DNA from 4 places in the Desulfovibrio desulfuricans genome. Region 4 is predicted to be linked to each of the others. Evidence: predicted binding sites of a transcription regulator. Region 4 holds the regulator's gene; each other region holds the start of a gene.
The links. The regulator sigma-54, encoded in region 4, starts transcription at its own class of promoters, with help from an activator protein. The targets are predictions, from matches to a motif close to CTGGCACGGNNNNTGCTT.
Positions count from the first base shown of each region.

Region 1: DDIC_RS12170 (Spy/CpxP family protein refolding chaperone) is a predicted target of sigma-54. The motif match lies at 1,629-1,646, and genes of this name have one in related genera.
Region 2: DDIC_RS04485 (DVU0150 family protein) is a predicted target of sigma-54. The motif match lies at 1,351-1,368, and genes of this name have one in related genera.
Region 3: DDIC_RS09740 (glycyl radical protein) is a predicted target of sigma-54. The motif match lies at 1,282-1,299, and genes of this name have one in related genera.

Region 1 covers NZ_CP036295.1:2,893,945-2,897,210, forward strand. The annotation lists gene zraS (two-component system sensor histidine kinase ZraS) at 1-770, opposite strand, end outside; gene DDIC_RS12165 (zinc resistance protein) at 948-1,409, shown strand; gene DDIC_RS12170 (Spy/CpxP family protein refolding chaperone) at 1,715-2,215, shown strand; gene DDIC_RS12175 (radical SAM protein) at 2,459-3,266, opposite strand, start outside.
Region 2 covers NZ_CP036295.1:1,072,856-1,076,121, forward strand. The annotation lists gene DDIC_RS04480 (sigma 54-interacting transcriptional regulator) at 1-1,225, opposite strand, end outside; gene DDIC_RS04485 (DVU0150 family protein) at 1,485-1,787, shown strand; gene DDIC_RS04490 (sulfite exporter TauE/SafE family protein) at 1,804-2,868, shown strand; gene DDIC_RS04495 (DUF4881 domain-containing protein) at 2,882-3,266, shown strand, end outside.
Region 3 covers NZ_CP036295.1:2,320,227-2,323,492, reverse strand. The annotation lists gene DDIC_RS09740 (glycyl radical protein) at 1-1,199, opposite strand, end outside; gene DDIC_RS09735 (sigma-54 interaction domain-containing protein) at 1,494-2,996, shown strand.
Region 4 covers NZ_CP036295.1:1,776,225-1,779,490, reverse strand. The annotation lists gene DDIC_RS07410 (CTP synthase) at 1-1,059, shown strand, start outside; gene rpoN (RNA polymerase factor sigma-54) at 1,359-2,780, shown strand; gene hpf (ribosome hibernation-promoting factor, HPF/YfiA family) at 2,817-3,266, shown strand, end outside.

The sequences.
Region 1 (3,266 bases), 1.1 Mb from region 4:
CGCACCTTGCCCTCGGCCATGCGCTGACGCTGACGCGATTCGCGCGCGCGTTCGGCATAATACAGGGCCACCAGACAAGCCAGCCCCACCAGCAGGGTCACGGCAGCCAGCATGGCAACGTAGTCGCGGTTCTGGCTGCGGGTTATTTCAAAAGGCGAAAGGTCAAGACCCAGAAATATGACCGGCAGCGGAAAACCCCGGGGCAGATCGCGCAACCCGGGCGAAAACTGCCTGTACACGGCAAACACGCGACGCCCTTCCATGCGCATGATGCCCCAGTGGGGCAGCATGTCGGGCGCAAGCTCGCGCATGATGCCGTCGTCGGCCTCGCGCCCGCCCACGTGCAGTATTTCGCCCAGCCGGGCCGGGTTGCTGTGCGCAACGATGGTTCCGTCAGGCATGGTCACGGCCACAAAGACAATGCCGGGGCTATCGGCCATTTCTTCCAGCAGTACCTGCAGGCGCACGCCCGCCTCGCTGCGCATGCCGGAACGCAGGATGCTTTCAAAAGCAATGATCAGCGACGAGCCCTTTTCGGCCAGCAGACGGGCCATGGCCGCCTCGCTTCGGTCGATGGAAATAAGCGTCAGCAGGGTTATCATGAGCGCCAGCACCACCGCCGCACCGCCCAGCAGCAGGCCCAGAGGGGTACGCGCGGCCACATAGGCCGCCTGCGCTATTTTTGCCGTATCAGCCTGAGCCATGGGCAGCGGGCAGCAGCGCCCAGGCTCCGGCCCTTTTTTGTCCGTACTGGTGTTTTCCGTATTCATGCGGCACGCTCGATATCGCTATGCGGGGCATCCGTGGGAGGGCCACGCCGGGTCAAAATTTTTGCACGCTTTTTGCAAGATTTTTGCTATTCCTGAGTCCATACGGTCAGGAATCTTGCCACCCCGCTCTGTGCTTGGTAAGAGAGCGGGACGAGTTTATTTTCCAGAAGGTCTTTTATGATGAAACCCCTTCTTTCCCTATGCGTTCTGGCCAGTCTGTGCCTTCCCCAGCCAACGGCGGCGGATCAGACCGACTATGCGGAATATACCCCTGCGCCGGGAAGCCCCGCCGCTACGCACGCAGCTGACATGCGCGCGTGGCTGCAGCAGCTTTCGCCTCCGCAGCGGGCCAAGGCCCAGGCCGTGATTGACGAGTACACTCCCAAAATCAACGAGTTGCGCAAAAGTATCCTGCAGAAAAAAAACGAGCTCGCCCACCTGAGCTACAACCAGACGACCTCGCCCGAAACCCTGCCCCGTCTGGGGCATGAACTGCAGCAGCTGCGGGACGAGCTGCGCACCCTTTTGCAACGAGCAGACCAGCGCATGGACGCCGAGGTGGGCGTTCCGCTGGGCAGCCCGCAAACGCGCGGCTGCAGCATGGAATACCCCGGCCTGTCGACCTCCGCCAGCAAATAACCGCGACCAGAAACTCGCGCAAACGCGCGTCTGCCTTTATGGCGGGCGCGTTTTTTGTTTTTTGCTGCCCTCGCCCACTGTAAGAAAATTATGCAGATGTACAAATTTTATACAGGGAAGACTGCCGAATGTATAAAAAACATACGCTTCCCTGGCCGCTGGCGCAACGCCAAAGGGCAATCCAAACTCAATATGCTGTTTTTATTGAAAAAATAATCTTTGGCACGCGCATTGCTTTATAGCAAGCAAACGTTGCAACAACAACGAGCCCATATACAAGAATTTTGCTTAAGAGGTAGCTTTCCATGAAGTCCAAAAACATCGCCATCGCAACCATACTTGCTGCCACCCTGTTGGGAAGCGCCATATCAGTTTACAGTCAGCCGGCCCCTGCGGGCGATATGCCTGAAGGCATGCGGGAAATGGGCGGCTGCCAGGGCGAGATGCCCTGCCCCGGCATGCAGGGTTACGGCATGCACGGCATGATGGGCCGAGGCGCTTACACTCCCGAACAACTGCAAAAATATGATGCCATTGTGGCCGAATTCGCCAAGCAGATGGAACCCGTCAAAGACCAGATGTTTATCAAACGGCAAGAGCTGCGCGCCCTGCAAAATGCGGCCAACCCCGACATAGCGGCGGTGCGCGCCACGGCGACTGAAATGCTGCAGCTCAGAAAGCAGCTTGGTCAGATGCACGAAACCATGACCCAGCGCCTTGAAAAAGAAGTGGGCAAGCCTGCGGCAGCCATGCCGAAAAAGGACGCCCCAACCCAGGCTAAACATCAGCACGGCGCGGCCCAGTAGCCACTAACCCCAATTGCCGCTCCCAACACGTCCGCCCAAGGCGGTGCACATATAAAGCCTCCTGCAGAGTAACATTTCCGTCATGCCCTCTACCCCCAAGGGGGGCATGGCGGAGCCTCCAAAAAACCTCCTCCTTTGAACAGAACCTTTTAACCATCAACACCCTCCCTCCCTTCTCGGCCGCCGGTTCCCCCCCGGCGGCCGCCTTCTTTTTTATACCCGCGCCACAGACCGCGCCTGCGCTCAGGCGTGAAGCGGCGGCAGCAAAATATGCGGTTCGGTATCTTTGTCAAAAACAGCAGCCCGCAGGCCAAGAGCCGCCCAGGCCGGGCGCAGCTCGCCGCCAGCCCCCCAAAAGTAACCCTGCGCCGCGCGCGGCAGACGCAGATCAAACATCCCCACGGGGCCGTCCCCCCGCGCCGCATGCGCGTCAAGCGCCTGCCGCACGGCCAGCAGCAGGGCGCGCCCCTTGACCCTGCCGCCCAGCTCCTTATCCACAGGCCCTGCCAGCACGGCTGCGGCCAGCCCCGGCTCTGGGGCAAGCCCCATGCGGATCACGGGCACGCCAGCCCTCGCGGCGGCAAGCCAGCCCCCGGCTAGAGCCTCAAGCGTGACCTCAAGCGACCACGGTTCATAACTTTTATCGCGCCACATGGCGGCGAGGCCGGTTCCTTCCAGCACCAGGCAGGGATAAAAACGCAGCATGTCCGCACCTGCACCCAGAGCTGCGGGCACATCAGCCGCAAAGTGCCGCGGGGCATGGCCAGGCATGCCGGGCAACAGCTGCACCCCAAGCTTGAGGCCCGCCGCGCGCACGCTGGCGCAGGCGGCCAGCGCCGTCTGCCCGCTGTAACCCCGGCGCGCCGCAGCAAGGGCGCTGTCGTCAAAACTCTGCACGCCCAGCTCAACCACGCCGCAACCCGCGCGGCGCAGCCGCTCTAGCATACTGGCGTCCACCCTGTCAGGCCTGGTCGAACACCGGAACGAGCCTATCCACCCCTGCTCCAGCGCCTCGCGGGCCAGATCAAGACAATCGGCCAGCTCCCGCTCC
Region 2 (3,266 bases), 700 kb from region 4:
GGCGTTCCAGCTCTTCCGTAACGGCGTTGAGCGAGCGCCCTGTCTGGCGCGCAAGCCACCACAGGCTCAGACCAAGCAACAACAAACCGCCCGCAAATGCGCTGGAATATATGCCCATAAGCTGCAAGCCCGTGCGCGTGCTGGTAAAGCTGGTGTCCAGCACCGCCAGACCGCCCAATACCTCCCGATCGCCCTCGGCCATGGGCCGGAAGGTGATGGGCGCGTAGCTTACGCGCTCAACACGCATCTGGTTGTTGCTCCACAACGTCTGCTGCTGGTAGAGGGGCAGCTGCCCTGAGCGGCCCTCGTGCACGTCCGACACCATATCCCAGTAATTTACGTAGTCCGGAGCCGGGCGAAACGCCGTGGCAAAGCCGGGTCTGCCAAAGTCGCCAGTAAACCCGGCCCGCACGACGTCGGTGCCCAGGCTTTTTTGCAGCAGGTTTGCATCGGGTATTTCGGACTGAAAGAGCATCCAGCCGTAGCGGTCAAAAAACAGCGTGTGTATGCGGTCGGTTGGGGTCGTGGTGGCAATGGGGGCCTCGGGGGCGGAGTATTCTGAAATGATGTCGCGCAGCTCCCTCAGATCGAGCGACAGCATCAGGTGGCCAATAAAGCGGCCTGCATCATCATATACGGGCGTGGTGAAGCGCAGCACCTGCAGGGTGATGCTGCGCGTGCCGCCGTTGACGGGAACCATGGGGTACGTCGTTTCCAGCGGCTGCGCCAGGCTTACATAGCCCAGACGCATGTCGCCCGAGCCGGTGTGGAATGGGCTGGATGCGCTGGCCAGCGCCTGCTGCATGGGCACGTTGACCACTTCATTGCCTGTGTTGATCAGCAGGTAGCGGCTTTCCGGCACGGGGCTTTCAAAGGCGACTTCTCGATAACGTACGCCCTCCGCCCGTGCCCTGTATCTGAGCCGGTTGAGCATGTCTTCCTGGTTCATGGAACCAGCCGCGAGTATCAGCAGCTCGTTGCGCGTTTCTTCCAGGATTTTCTCAAGCGCAAGGCACATGGCTTGTGATTGGAGTTGCGCATTGCGTGCAATTGCACGATCGAGAATGGACTCGATATTGCTGCCGGTGACGGCAAAAATAATCAGCAATACCAGCGCCAGAAGCGGCAGGCCAAGCATGAGCATGCGGCTTGCCAGGCTGCGGTTCATAAAGAACGCAGCGAATTCCAGCGAGTTGCCCTGGGGAAGTGTTCTGTATAAACGCATAGTGCTCCCCTATTTGCGCAAAAAAGCGCAATCTTGAGGACGAGTATAAAAAACAATGCCGGTTGAGACAAGAATTTTCGCGCAAAAATGGCAGATATTCCGCAATTACCGGCAAAAATTATGCAATGGCACGAGCATTGCTACTAATTTCACATTCGAGGCAACGAGGCGATGCCCAAGCCGTCTGGCTGGGGTCGCAAGTGGATGAAAGGCAAGTTGCGGAAGCAGTGGGAAGTCAAATCTTGACGTGGAGGATGTTATGAAAAAGATGCAGAGGCTCTGGACATGGCTTGTCGGGTGCGCGCTAATGATTGCGGCCTTGCCATGTGTTGCGCTTGCAGCGGGCGGCAAGGCAGCCAACGTGGTTGTTGTGGCCGATACGCGCAAGCTTGACGGCATATTGTATTGGTGGGCTGAGATGTATAATGAAAGTCATTTCTTTTTTGCCATTCTGACCATGGCCATCATTCCGGTTACAGGCTGCATATTGGGTTGGCTGGCAGATATCGTCATGACGCACATGGGCATCGACCTCAGGCACCGCGAAATCTCCGAGAAGTAGTCGGAAGGAGGCAAGTATGGACTGGATGTATCTTTTGATGCCCATCTCCGGCGTTTACATTTTCTGGCCGGGCCTTGTCATTCTCGGCTTGGGCGTGGGCATTATCGGTGGTTTTTTTGGTATGGGCGGCGCTTGGATGGTCACCCCCGGTCTGAACATCCTCGGTTTCCCCATGGCCTTTGCCATTGGCACCGACGTGGCGCAGATGGCGGGTAAATCGCTTATCTCCACCATGCGGCATGGCAAGTTTGGCAACGTGGACTACGGCTTGGGCCTGACCATGCTGGTCGGCACCATCGTGGGCGTGGAAATTGGCGCGCAGATGGTTATGTGGCTTGAACGCCTCGGCTCGGTCGACAAGGTCGTGCGCTGGCTGTACGTTGTTCTGCTCGTGTTGCTGGCCTGGCTTGTATTTCACGACATCGCCGCGCGCCGCAGAAAGGAACGTGAAGCCAAGGCGCAGCACCGTGAGCTTGACAGCACGGCCACCGGCGTTGACTGGGCCACCCGCCTGCACGCCATCAAGATCCCGCCTGTCGTCCATTTTACGCATGCCAACATCACCTGCTCCGCGTGGCTGCCCATCATCGTCAGCTTCTTCACCGGCTGGCTGGCTGGCATCCTCGGCATCGGCGGCGGTCTTATCCGCATGCCCGCCCTGGTGTATCTTGTGGGCTGCCCCACCCATCTGGCGGTGGGTACGGACCTCTTTGAAGTCGCCATCTCCGGCCTCTACGGCGCGGCTTCGTACGCATACAAGGGCCGCGTGGAACTGCTTGCCGCCCTCGTCATGCTGTGCGGCGCAGCCGTCGGCGCGCAGATCGGCGTTGTGGCCACCAAGTATGTAAAGGGTTACGGTATCCGCTTTGTGTTCGGTCTGGCCGTTGTGGGCTGTCTTATTTCGGTTCTGTGCAAGCTGCTCCAAGCTGAATTCCCGGCATGGGGCTGGCTGCTCGGACCGGCTGCTACCGTTGACGTGCTCGGTTTTGTGACGGCTATCTCCCTTTACATAACCGTCAAGATGGTGCAGGGCGCCAAGGCGGAAATTGCCGCCAAGAAGAACCAGCCCGCGGCCAACTAAGAGGAGGCACGCCATGAAAATTCGTAACCTAATGCTTATGCTGGCGATGGCCTTCTCGGTCGCAATGCTCACCGGCTGCAACTTTGACGGGGGCGTGGAACAGGGCCGCTGCGTGGCCTATGACGCCAACGCCCAAACCCTCACCATCGTGGTGGACGTGACGCACGACCAGTTTAACCCGCACTACAGCGGCGGCACGCATACCTTCAAGCTGCCTGTGGAATCCAAGGACATGGGGCCGGTACCCGCCGTCGGCGGCCGCCTGATGATCGACACCGCCAAGAACACCGTGCTGGTGTATGACCAAAAGACCAGCAGCGTGCGTGAAGTGTCCGTGCAGTTTACCGATGTGGAAAAGAACGTGGGCTCCGACCATCCCAAGGTCAAGGGCAAGACCT
Region 3 (3,266 bases), 540 kb from region 4:
TTGGGGTGGTAGAGCAGGGTCAGGGTCGGCTGGATGTTTTTCATCTGGATCTGCGTTTCCAGCAGCAGCTCTTCAAGCTCCGTGCTGGCATCGTTGCCGTCCTTGTCGAATCCGCCGATGGTGATGCTCTGCCCAGTGTGTCCCGAGAGAGTCATGGCGTAGGAGCCGCCCTGATATTCGGCCAGTTCCAGGTGCTTTATCCACTGGAACTTGAGCAGGGTGAGCACCTGTTCACGGCTCATGTTGCCTTCTTCAATATCCTTTTTATAGAAGGGATACATGTATTGGCCATAGCGGCCGGGGGAGCAGGCGCAGGCCATCTGCTCCGTTTCAATGCAAAGATGGATGAACCAGAAGGACTGTATGGCCTCGCGGAAATTGCGGGCCGGGAATTCGGGAACGCGGCGGCAAATTTCGGCAATCTCGAGCAACTCTGCCTTGTTGGCAGCATCGGTTTCTGTTTGCGCCGTTTGCTCGGCCAGATCGGCATATCTGTGCGAGTGGGCGATGACCGCTTCGCAGGCAACAATCATGGAGCGGTACAGCTCGGTCTGGTTGGTACGCTCAAGCGTGGTGGGGCAGTCAAGCAGGCGCTGCTTAAGGTCATCAATGACCCAGCGCATGCCCTTGTTCAGCGCGAGGGGGTAATCGGCAATGCCTGACCCGCTGGCAACGCTCACGTTGTCATAGTATACGCCAGCTTTGGAGTAAGGGGCGGGGTTGAATCCGTACTTATCCTTAAACAGCTTGTTGTTTATATCTATGCAGGTGTGACCGCGCCACGATTTGTAGGTTTTTTCAAGCAACTCCTGAGTTTGCTGAGGGATCTTCATTTCGCCTAGCGAGGCCATTTTGGCCATCTGCATTTCTTCCTTGATCCAGGCGACGTTCCATTCAGGATAAGCGTAAACGCCAGCACGGGTGCCAGTCAGCGTTCCCACAATAGGGTTCCCGTCCAGAAATATCTTTTTTTTGAGCAACACGCGTTCTAACAGCTTGGCCCGCCTGTAGAAGATGTGCTCGCCGTTGAACTCCTGATAAACCTCATCAAGAAACTGCAGCCGTTCCGGGTCCATGGTTTGCGGGGCATTGAGAAGAAATTCCTTAAGGTCGGTCAGGCGGCTTGCGGCAGTGCTCCAGTTGATCGCATAACCCTTGGGTTCGGCTGATTTGCCGCTTTGAAAGGGAACAACAGGCATTGTATACTCCTAACTAGTTTTGCCTTGCATACGCATAGGCAGGTTTTTTGCTTGTAAGAAAACAACGCGTTTATGTGGGGATAAGCACAAGCTGTGCCACGCGCTGGTTTTATTGCCAAAAGCGTTAAAGGGCGGGCGAGCACCTTGTTAAGGCCTGTTTAACTTCACAAAAATGCGTAAGAAAATTTCATAAAAAGAAAGAAATTTGTCTTTTTTAAAAAAAACAGATACTCAAAATAGGCAGCCATGTCGGTTTTTCCCACAAGAGGCTGTTTGGCTAAAAGGATGTGAAAAATGGCACATGACTCAACCCTGCGACGCAGGTTTGCCAGTGTAAGCCGCGAAAGCGTGCTTAATCCGTCCATGCTTGCTATCTGGGATGGTATGAGTATTGGCGTTGCTGTTGTTGATGCAGAAGGAATATGCAGATACATGAATCCGATTCAGCAGCGGATTGATGGATTTGATCAGGTTATTGGTAAGCATATTACCAATCTGTATGTTCCGCATGACATCAAATGTATACCGACAATTGAGTGCCTCCAAAAAGGAAGGCCTATCTTAAGGATGGTATATACCTATAAAACAACAAACAATTTTATGACTCGAACTGTCACGGATTTCTTTGCACTGTTTGATAGTGGTGTTAAAGATGGCGTTATTGCGTTTACAAGTTGGCTTGGTGAAGACATTCTTGGTAAACTTGGCATACGCAGAAATGAAGGACGGAGCTGTAATAAACCGCAGACGTTGTATTCATTCAACGATCTTGTTGGGAAGGATCAGGTTCTTGTGGCGGTGATTGAGGCCGCGCGTGCAGCAGCCCATTCAAGCTCGCCCATCATGATCTGGGGAGAAAGCGGCACTGGCAAAGAGGTTTTCGCTCAGGCCATACACGCAGCGAGCAGCAGGGCGGCCTTTCCTTTTGTGCCAGTTAACTGCGCGGCTATTCCAGAAACGTTGCTCGAAAGCATCTTGTTTGGCACCACCAAGGGCACCTATACCGACGCCTCAGATAAGCCCGGCCTTTTTGAAGAAGCCAACCACGGCACCATTCTGTTGGACGAGCTCAACTCCATGCCGCTTGGTCTGCAAGCCAAGTTGCTACGCGTTTTGCAGGAAAAGCGAGTCCGTCGACTTGGATCGAGCGAAGAAATTTCTGTCGATGTGCGGATTATCAGCGTTCTCAATCAGCATCCGCTTGAGGCGGTGCAGAGCGGCGTACTGCGCCGAGACTTTTTTTATCGCCTTGCGGTGGTAAGTTTGGCAGTGCCTCCATTGCGCGAAAGGCGAGAGGATATTCCCCTGCTTGTCAAATCTGTGGTGGCAAAGACGGAGGGCGGCAATCCGGTTAGTATTTCCAACGAGGCCATGAGCATGTTCATGGAATACCATTGGCCTGGTAATGTCAGAGAGCTGGAGCATGTGATTGAGGGCAGCCTGGCAATGATGAACGAAGAACGTTCCATTGATCTCAATTCGCTTCCAAAGCATTTTCTTGAGTTCTACCAGAAAGACCGCAAGGAATCAGCGGGCGTACCCGTAGAACAACTGTCGGAAGCAGCCTTAATTATTGAAAATAATCATAGAGAATTGTATTACGACTATAGCATGATTCAGAGAGGTGCAGCTGTTTCGCTTAAAGAATGCATGAATGCATACGAATCTTCATGCATAAATAATGTGTTGCGCATCACTGGCGGGAATGTCGCCAAGGCCGCGCGGATGATGCATCTTACGCCAGCTGGATTGCGCTATAGGATAAAGATGCTGAAGATTGATGATTCTTTCTATTAGATAACTATTTTGCATCTATGTAATAATTTTTGAATTTCATTTTTTATGAATTATTGTAACATTAATATGTAGCTATGCTAAAATAAAATTAAAAATTTACATAAAATTGTATGATTGCATTGAATTGTTAAAGAGTTCTCAACGTGCACGTAGCAGAAAGGAGAAAATTGATCTTCCGCCAATCTTTCAGGGCGAAAGTCGTAAAATTGCATTTAACAGGCGGGTGCTGTGACCATTTTGCATCAGTACGCAGGATCCATTAATCATATC
Region 4 (3,266 bases):
CACAGCGTCAAGGAACTGCTCTCCATCGGCATTCAGCCCGACATCATTTTGTGCCGCTGCGAGCAGAGCATCCCCGAAGAACTGCGCCGCAAGATCGCCCTGTTCTGCAACGTGGACCAGGACGCCGTGTTCTCTTCGGTTGATGTAAACAACATCTATGAAGTGCCGCTCAAGTTTTACGAAGAAGGCTTTGACCAGAAGGTGGCCATCATGCTGCGCCTGCCCGCGCGCAACGCCCACCTTGAAGCCTGGGAAAAGCTCATCAGCGACTGCGCCAACCCCAAGGGCAAGGTTACCATTGCCATTGTGGGCAAGTACGTTGACCTCAAGGAGGCTTACAAAAGCCTGCACGAGGCCCTCATTCACGGCGGCGTGGCCAACCGTGTCGAGGTGGAACTGCGCTACGTCAACTCTGAAAACGTGGACGAGAGCAACGCGGCGGACTCCTTCAAGGGTTGTCACGGCATTCTCGTGCCCGGCGGCTTTGGCTACCGGGGCGTGGAAGGCAAGATTGCCGCCATCCGCTACGCCCGTGAAAACAAGGTTCCTTTCTTTGGCATCTGCCTTGGCATGCAGTGCGCGGTTATCGAATTTACGCGCCACGTGGCCGGGCTTGACGATGCCAACTCTGAAGAATTCAACCCCCTGTCAGACCACAAGGTCATTTACCTTATGACCGAGTGGTTCGACTTCCGCACCAAGAATGTGGAAAAGCGCGACGCGGGCAGCGACAAGGGCGGCACCATGCGCCTTGGCTCGTACCCCTGCAAGGTTGCGCCCGACACCAAGGCCTTTACCGCTTACAAAAAAGGCATGGTGGACGAGCGCCATCGGCATCGCTACGAATTCAATAATGCCTTCAAGGATCTGCTGGCCGAAAAGGGCATGGTTTTCAGCGGTACGGCCCCTGACGATTCGCTGGTGGAAATTATCGAGCTCAAGGACCATCCTTGGTTTCTTGGCTGCCAGTTCCACCCCGAGTTCAAGTCGCGTCCCATGAACGCGCATCCTTTGTTCCGCGAATTTATCACAGCGGCGAAAAAGTTCGCCAAAGTATAACCAACGCAGCACCTGTTGCGGCGCAGGCGTCGGTTTTTTACCAGACTTGGGTATCGCAAAATCGCGCAAAAAAGGGGAGGGCTTTTGCCTTCCCCTTTTTGTATGCGGCAGTTTTTTTCAATGTCGCAAAAGCCGCGTCAGCGCTTGTTTTTGCGGGGTACCAGAGCCGCGCAAAACTCTTTGCGACGTGAAGTTGAGCTTGCAACTGTTAGCTATTGCATAATTTTTGCACATATGGCACACTACTTGTAAACAGATAATTCTATAGCCCGATGGCACGTTAAGGCAAAAGAGCACTCATGGCACTGGAACTACGGCAGCAACTGAAGCTGACACAGCAACTGGTAATGACCCCGCAATTGCAGCAGGCAATCAAACTGCTGCAGCTCTCACGCGTGGAGCTTCTGGAAACTGTACAGCAAGAGCTGCTTGAAAATCCCTTTCTCGAAGAATCCACGATCAATGACGACGCCTCTGCAGAGCAGCCGGACGATCGCGAGGGCCCCAAGGAAGAAGTCTACGACAAGGAACTGGCCAAGGACGCTGACTGGGAGGATTATCTCGGTGAGTTTGCCAGTACCCCCCGCCTTTCGCAGTCGCGCGAGTTTGAGCTTGCCGAAGAAATTTCGCCTCTCGAGGCCCGCTATGCGGCCAAGCCGACCCTTGACGGGCATCTGCTGTGGCAGCTGCGCCTCTCTGACATGACGGAAGAGCAAAAGGGCATCGGTGAGATCATTATCGGCAACCTGTCGTCCGCCGGGTATCTGCAGGCCACCCTTGACGAAGTGGCCGACATGGCCAAGACAACCCCCGACGCCGTTTTGCCTGTGCTGGAAAAGTTGCAGCGGTTCGACCCTGTCGGCGTTGCCGCACGCGACGCCCGCGAATGCCTGATGGTGCAGATAAAGAGCCTCAACTACGCGCGCGACCCCATCCTTGTGGAACTGGTGGAGGCGCACCTGGAGGACCTGGAGGCCAAGCGCTACAAGCCCCTGCTGCGCAAGTTCAAGCTCGATATGGACGAGCTCAAGGAATACCTGGACATCATCCAGAGTCTTGACCCGTTGCCGGGCGCCAGCTTTGGCGGCGGCGAGCCCACCTATGTGAGTCCCGACGTATTTGTGTACAAGATGGGCGATGAATTTGTCATTTTGCTCAACGACGACGGTCTGCCGCAGCTGCAGCTCTCGGCCATGAGCCAGATGAACATAGGCGGCAACGAGCAGGAAAAAGACTACTGCTCGGAAAAAATCCGCTCCGCCTCGTGGCTCATCAAGAGCCTGTACCAGCGCCAGCGCACGCTGTACAAGGTTATGGAAAGTATTGTGCGCCACCAGCAGCCTTTTTTTGAAGACGGCGTCACCAAGCTTGCGCCGCTTATTCTCAAAGACATCGCCGACGACATCAGCATGCACGAATCAACGGTAAGCCGCATAACCACCAACAAGTATGTGGCCACGCCGCACGGCATCTTTGAGTTGAAGTTTTTCTTTAACAGCGGGCTTGAGCTGGACGACGGAAGCCAGGTTGGCTCGGAAAGCGTCAAGGCGCTGATCAAGAAATTCATCTCTGAGGAGGACACGAGGTCTCCCCTCAGCGATGAGCGTATCGGTGAAATGCTCAAGGAGCGTCTCAAGGTCAATATTGCGCGGCGTACGGTGGCCAAATACCGCACGGCGCTTGATATTCCCTCTTCGTCAAGGCGCAAGGATCATTTCTGATTCCCCGCCGAGTGGCACCCTACTTAGGAGGAACATATGAACATCTCATTTGCTTTCAAGAACTTTGAAGCCTCCGAACACCTCAAGAAGTATGCCCGTCGTCGCATGGAAAAGCTGGGACGGTTTTTTGGCAAGGCCTCTGGCCTGGAAGTGGTAGTTGTGCTTACCGTTGACAAGTTTCGCCATCGCTGCGAAGTGACCGTTACCGGCGAAGGGTTGCACATCAACGCCACGGAGCAGACCTCTGACATGTATGCCGCCATCGACCTTGTGACCGACAAGGTTGAATCGCAGATCAAGCGTCAGGTGGCCCGCGTCAAGGCCCAGAGACGGCACGCCCGCGATACGGATGTGGACGTGTTTACCTATAATCTTGATGCTGATGCGGACACGCAGCAGCCCGTTGACGGCACCGACCGTCTTGCCACCAAGCCTCTGCATCTGGATGAGGCGCTCATGCAGCTTGATTCCATCGGCAGCGAGTTT